DNA from 2 places in the Streptomyces sp. IBSNAI002 genome. Region 1 is predicted to be linked to the other one. Evidence: riboswitches for the same ligand, from Rfam matches in the RefSeq annotation. Region 1 holds a riboswitch; the other holds the start of a gene.
What was found. A riboswitch is a leader RNA that binds a small molecule or an ion and turns the genes downstream of it on or off. The one in region 1 is predicted to bind cyclic di-AMP.
Positions count from the first base shown of each region.

Region 2: linked by a shared signal. The riboswitch ahead of ACTVZO_RS17960 (transglycosylase family protein) and the one ahead of ACTVZO_RS32980 (LysM peptidoglycan-binding domain-containing M23 family metallopeptidase) in region 1 are both predicted to bind cyclic di-AMP.

Region 1 covers NZ_JBQPXG010000002.1:6,999,632-7,002,817, forward strand. Annotated here, with positions in the region: gene ACTVZO_RS32970 (aspartate aminotransferase family protein) at 1-326, shown strand, start outside; gene ACTVZO_RS32975 (tyrosine-protein phosphatase) at 363-1,154, opposite strand; cyclic di-AMP (ydaO/yuaA leader) riboswitch at 1,470-1,645, shown strand; gene ACTVZO_RS32980 (LysM peptidoglycan-binding domain-containing M23 family metallopeptidase) at 1,648-2,607, shown strand; gene ACTVZO_RS32985 (SGNH/GDSL hydrolase family protein) at 2,771-3,186, shown strand, end outside.
Region 2 covers NZ_JBQPXG010000002.1:3,697,269-3,700,454, forward strand. Annotated here, with positions in the region: gene eno (phosphopyruvate hydratase) at 1-1,071, opposite strand, end outside; gene ACTVZO_RS17960 (transglycosylase family protein) at 1,355-2,059, opposite strand; cyclic di-AMP (ydaO/yuaA leader) riboswitch at 2,063-2,235, opposite strand; gene ACTVZO_RS17965 (transglycosylase family protein) at 2,512-3,186, opposite strand, start outside.

The sequences.
Region 1 (3,186 bases):
GGCGCGGGCTGATGATCGGCATCGAGTTCGGCCGGCCGTCCTCGCTGGGGCTGCGCAGCCGGTGGGCCATGCTCCAGGCGGCCCGCAAGGGGCTCTTCGCGCAGATGGTCGTGGTGCCGCTGCTGCAGAAGCACCGGATCCTCACCCAGGTGTCCGGAGACCACCTGGAAGTGATCAAGCTCATCCCGCCGCTGATCGTGGACGAGCGGGACGTCGACCGGTTCGTCGGCGCCTTCCGCGAGGTCATGGACGAGGCGCACGGCGGGTCGGGGCTGATGTGGGAGTTCGGCAGGACCCTGGTGAAGCAGGCCGTCGGCAACCGGTGACGGCCTGCTCCGGCAGGCGGCGGGACGGCCGGACCGTCAGGCCAGCAGCCGGTCCCGCAGCCGGGCGAGGGTCTCGGGCGTGAGCCCGAGGCCCTCCGTCAGGTAGCCCTCGCGTCCGCCCCACTGCTCGTCGATGGTGTCGAAGGCCGCCGTCAGGTACTCGGCGCGGGCGTCGAAGAGCGGGGCGAGGAGCTCCATCACCTCGGGGGAGCGGGCCTCCTGCGACTCGCTGCTGCGGCGCACCCGGTAGCGGCGGTGCGGGGCGTTCGATTCCAGGTAGTCCGCGATGATCGCGTCCCGCTCGACACCGAGCGCGAGCAGGACGACGGCGACCGAAAGGCCCGCGCGGTCCTTCCCGGCCGCGCAGTGCAGCAGGGCGGGGACACTGTCCTCGGCGAGGGCGTGCACCACCCGGCTGTGCTCGGCCGTGCGGTGCCGGATGATCGTGCGGTACGACTGCGCCATCCGGGCCGCGGCCTTGCCGTCGCCCAGGACCGAGCGGAGCTGGTCGAGGGCGCCCTCGCGGACCATGGCCCAGAACTCGCGGCCGTCGGCCGGGTCCGAGAGCGGGATGTTGACGTTCCTCACCCCGGGGAGGACGACGTCCGGTCCCTCCAGGGCGTGGTCGGCGTCGTTGCGGAAGTCGAAGATGGTGTGGAGCCCGAGCGATGCCAGGAACTCCGCATCGGTTTCGGTGGCATGTGCGAGATGTCCGCTTCGGAACAGTCGTCCCGTCGCCACTCGTTGTCCGTCAGAAGTTGACAATCCGCCCACATCGCGGAAATTGCGCACTCCGGACAGTTCCGGCTCCTGTATCTGCTGGGTCAAAGGAACTCCTCCGCTTCTTCATGGGACAGCTTGTCCGTATTGAGCTGGTTGGCTCCAACTTGCCATGCCCGGCGGCGAGATCGGGCACGGCCCCGTGAGCCAGATCATACGGTGACCGTGCGTGCCTGATCGCGAAAGCCGAATGGCCCGGCCGGGGCGGTTGTTGACGGTGCGGAATGGACGGAGGGTGACCGGAATTCCGTCGATCCCTCACCCCGGTGATTCTTCAGGGGAATTCATGGCTTGTTACGTACGGGCGGACTCGATTACCTTCGCGATCGATCCGGGTGGACCGCCTAATCCTGCCGCCTCCCGGAAACCCCACCGACTATTCACGCGCGCGGCAGGAGCGGGGGAACCAGGTAAGCCGCTGTTCCGGATCTTTCCCCGGAACGGCTTGGGGTGAAGTCGTACATGTTCCGTTCATGTACGTCCGGACATCTCCAGTCCGAACCCGACAGCTCACCTCGCAGGCGACGGAGAGGAATTCGCCATGCCTGCAAAGGGTAAGCACCGCCGTCCCAAGTCCCGTTCCCTTTCCCGCGGTCTCGCCGTCGCCGGCACCGGTGGTGCGGCCCTCGCGCTGCCCCTCATGGGTGCGGCCGGCGCCAGCGCCGCCCCGGCTCCCGCCGCCGCTCCGGCCACGGCCCCCGCCGTCGCTCCGCAGCTCCCGGTCGCGTTCCAGGCCGCGCCCGCCGCCGCCGAGTCCGCACCGGCCGTCTACACGGTCGTGCCCGGCGACTACCTCTCCAAGATCGCCGCGGAGCGCAACCTCTCCGGTGGCTGGGAGAAGCTCTACGCCGACAACCGCGAGGCCGTCGGCACCGACCCCTCCCTGATCCACCCGGGCCTGAAGCTGACCCTCGGCGCGAAGTCGGCGGCCCCGGCCGAAGCGGCTCCGGCTCCGGCTCCCGCCGAGCGGTCCTCGACCGGCGCCCCGTCCGCCGACGAGGGCTCCTCCGGTGAGCAGGCGGCCCCCGCCCCCGCCCCGCAGCCCAAGCAGAAGCCGCAGGGCGGCGGCTCGTCCACCGAGGCGAAGGCCCCCGGCGCCGGATTCGTGGCCCCGGTCCCCGGCGGGATATCCACCCAGTACCGGGCCTCGGGCGCCATGTGGTCCTCGGGCTACCACACCGGCGTCGACTTCATCGCGAGCTCCGGCACCGACGTCAAGGCCGTCGGTGCGGGCACCGTGGTCTCGGCCGGCTGGGCCGGATCGTACGGCAACGAGGTCATCATCAGGCACGCGGACGGCAAGTACTCCCAGTACGGCCACCTCTCCTCGCTCTCCGTCTCGGCCGGCCAGAGCGTCACCGCCGGGCAGCGCATCGGCCTCTCCGGCTCCACCGGCAACTCGACCGGCCCGCACCTCCACTTCGAGATCCGCACGGGCCCGTCCTACGGCTCGGACATCAGCCCGGTGAGCTACCTCCGCTCGAAGGGCGTCACCATCTGACGGCGGCCGCCGTCGGAGCACGGACCCGCGTCAGGCCGGGACCCGAGGGGGGTCCCGGCCTGATGTGTACTTATTCCTTATCCTCCGCGTGGTATAGATCACGGTCCGTCAACCCCTGCTTACGTTGGCGTAGGTCGTGTGCGCGGGTGAAGGATGTCGTTCCGTGGCAGCGACGAAGACGACACTCAAGACCATCGGCTCGTACGCGGCGATCGGGGACAGCTTCACCGAGGGCGTGGGGGACCCGGGACCCGGGGATTCTTATCTCGGCTGGGCGGACCGGCTCGCCGTGCTCCTGGCCGACCAGCGCGACGAACACGACTTCCGGTACGCGAACCTGGCCGTGCGCGGCCGGCTCCTCGACCAGATCGTGGCCGAGCAGGTACCGCGGGCCAAGGAGCTCGCGCCGGACCTCGTGACCTTCTGCGCGGGCGGCAACGACATCATCCGGCCCGGCACCGACCCGGACGACGTGGCGGAGCGGTTCGAGGCCGCCGTCGCCGACCTCACGGGGGCCGTCGGCCTGGTCATGATCACCACCGGCTTCGACACCCGGGGGGTGCCGGTCCTCAAGCACCT
Region 2 (3,186 bases), 3.3 Mb from region 1:
GTTGCGCTGGGCCATCTCGACGGCGTCGAGGGTCTCGGTCAGCGAACCGATCTGGTTCACCTTCACGAGCAGGGCGTTCGCGGAGCCCTCCTCGATGCCGCGGGCCAGGCGCTCCGGGTTGGTGACGAAGAGGTCGTCGCCGACGATCTGGACCTTGGCGCCGAGGCGGTCGGTGATGACCTTCCAGCCGGCCCAGTCGTCCTCGTACAGCGGGTCCTCGATGGAGACGAGCGGGTACGCGGAGACGAGCTCCTCGTAGTACTCGGTCATCTCTGCGGCCGAGCGGGACTGGCCCTCGAACTCGTACTTGCCGTCCTTGTAGAACTCGGACGCGGCGACGTCGAGCGCGAGCGCGATGTCCTTGCCCGGGGTGTAGCCGGCCTGCTTGATGGCCTCGACGATGAGGTCGAGCGCGGCGCGGTTGGACTCCAGGTTCGGGGCGAAGCCGCCCTCGTCACCGAGACCGGTGGAGAGGCCCTTGGTGTGCAGGACCTTCTTGAGGGTGTGGTAGACCTCGGCACCCCAGCGCAGCGCCTCGGAGAAGGACTCCGCGCCGATCGGGGCGATCATGAACTCCTGGATGTCCACGTTGGAGTCGGCGTGCGACCCACCGTTGAGGATGTTCATCATCGGAACGGGCAGCAGGTGCGCGTTCGGGCCGCCGAGGTAGCGGAAGAGCGGCAGGTCCGAGGCCTCGGACGCGGCGTGCGCGACGGCGAGGGACACGCCGAGGATCGCGTTGGCGCCGAGCGAGCCCTTGTTGTCGGTGGCGTCCAGGTCGAACATGGCCTGGTCGATCAGGCGCTGCTCGGTGGCGTCGTAGCCGACGAGCTCCGGGCCGATCTGCTCGATGACGGCGAGGACGGCCTTCTCGACACCCTTGCCCATGTAACGGTTGGGGTCACCGTCACGGAGCTCGATGGCCTCGAAGGCACCGGTGGAGGCGCCGGACGGAACTGCAGCACGGCCGGTGCTGCCATCGTCGAGGCCCACCTCGACCTCGACCGTGGGGTTGCCTCGGGAGTCCAGGATTTCCCGGGCTACGACGACGTCGATGGACGGCACGAGCATCTCCTTCTGGGATGTGACGCTGGGTGTGCGGTGGCATCAGGCCGTGGGATGGCCTTGCCGCCTAGAGCCTAACCGGCTCCGGGCACTGGGCCCGCCGACCGCCCGGGTCCTGGGACGAAAAAGGGTCCGAATACCCCTCTTCCGGGACATAGGGCTCTTGATCATCACGGCCCCGCCCGCGCACGCGCCACCGCCCGGCGCGTGGGGAAGGCGCGCCGGGCGGTGGGTGGTGGTGCGTGGTACTGCCTGTTGCTCGGGGACACCGCGGCTATTGCCGCAGTGTTCAGCTGAGCTTCAGCTTCTGACCCGGGAAGATCAGGTCGGCGTCCGAGACGATGTCCTTGTTCAGCTCGAACAGCTTCTGCCAGCCGCCCTGCACGCCGTTCGCCTCGGCGATGGTGCCCAGGGTGTCGCCGGACTTCACCTCGTACGAGCCGTTGCCGGTCTGCGGGGCCGGGGTCTCGGTGCGCTCGGAGCCGGTGACCGGGGCCTCGGCGCGCTTCGGCTCCGTCTTCTTCGGCTCGGTCTTCTTCGGCTGGGTCTTCTTGGGCTCGGTCTTCTTCTCCTGCTTGGGGGCGGCCTCGGTCGCGCCGCCGCCGGTGTAGGAGGAGTTCGACAGGCCCTTGCCGCAGTGCGGCCAGGCGCCCTTGCCCTGGCCCTTGAGGACCTTCTCCGCGACGGCTATCTGCTGGGACTTCGAGGCCTGGTTGGCCTGCGGGGCGTACGACTTGCCACCGAACGCGGCCCAGGTGGAGGACGAGAACTGCAGGCCGCCGTAGTAGCCGTTGCCGGTGTTGATGGCCCAGTTGCCGCCGGACTCGCACTGCGCGACCTTGTCCCACTCGGACGCGGTGGCGGCGCTGGCGGTGCCCGCGGCCATCAGGGGGGCGGCGACGGCCACACCGGCGACACCGGCGAGCGTGACGATGCGGACGGACCGCTCGATTGCAGTACCGCGACGGTGCTTGCCCTTGCCGGAAAGCAGCATGGAGTTTCTCCTCACCGACGCCTACGAGGTGAGCTGTCGGGTTCGGGCGAGTGAGTTGCCCGGCCGTGCGACCTAGCGCACGTCTTAACCCCTAGCCGGTGGCGTGACCGTCTCTCAACGGCCGCTCCCGGCACCTACCTTGGTTCCCCCGCTCCTGCCTTCGGCGCTTGACGCGACGACTGTTCCCCCCGTCCGCCGGCAGGATTCGGCGATGCGGTCGAAGGAGCTCGCGGTGGCGAGCGATTCAGAAGGTAGACAGGTCTCTCCCCGATGTTCAACGAGCGGCATCGGGGAGAAACGGGCCCTACTTGCGCCCCTCGTACGGATGTTTGCGCAGGTGAGGGCGGGGTTTGCGGCAGCCGCCGGGTGGGACACGCCAGTTGACCGGAAGAGACACATGTCTCACTTACAGAAAACGGACAATCAACTCTTTCCGGCTGCCCGAAGTGCCCTTATTCGGCAGTTAGATCCAAGTTTTGTCCGGGCTTGATCAGATCGGCGTTCTCGCCGATGACCTGCTCGTTGGCCTCGTAGAGGGCGTTCCAGCCGCCCTTGAGTCCCTTGGCGTCCGCGATGGCCGTCAGGCTGTCGCCCTCCTTGACGGTGTACGTGGGCTCCGACGGGACGTCAGACGGGCCGGGGGCCTCGAGCGCGGGCGCGCCGCGGTGCTTGCCGTTGCCCTCGGGGGCGGTCACGGGCGGTGCGGCGGGGTCGGGCGAGGCCTCGGGGGTCTCCGGGGCCGCAGGCGCCGTCGGGTCGCCCGGGGCCACGGGGGGCCCGGTGACCGGGGGCTGGCCCGGGGTCACCGGCGGGGTGACGGGCGGCGTGGTGGGCGCGTCCGGGCTCACGGGGGCGGTCGGCTCGGTGGGCTCCACCGGGGCGGGCGCCGTGGTGGGGTCGTCCGGCGAGGGCATGACGGGCAGTCCGAGGGAGGGCGCGAGCGGGCCGTCGGGGAGCGCGAACGACGGGCTCGGCGCGGGCTGCGTCGGAGCGCCGAAGTCCGTGGACGGCTTGCCGGTCCCGGTGGTGGGCACGCCGTGGTCCGGGCGGGACGGCGCGGCGCCGGCCTGGGAGCCGCCCGGCAGGCCGGGGTCGACCTCGGCGGCGGGGCCCTGGCCGTCCAGCCC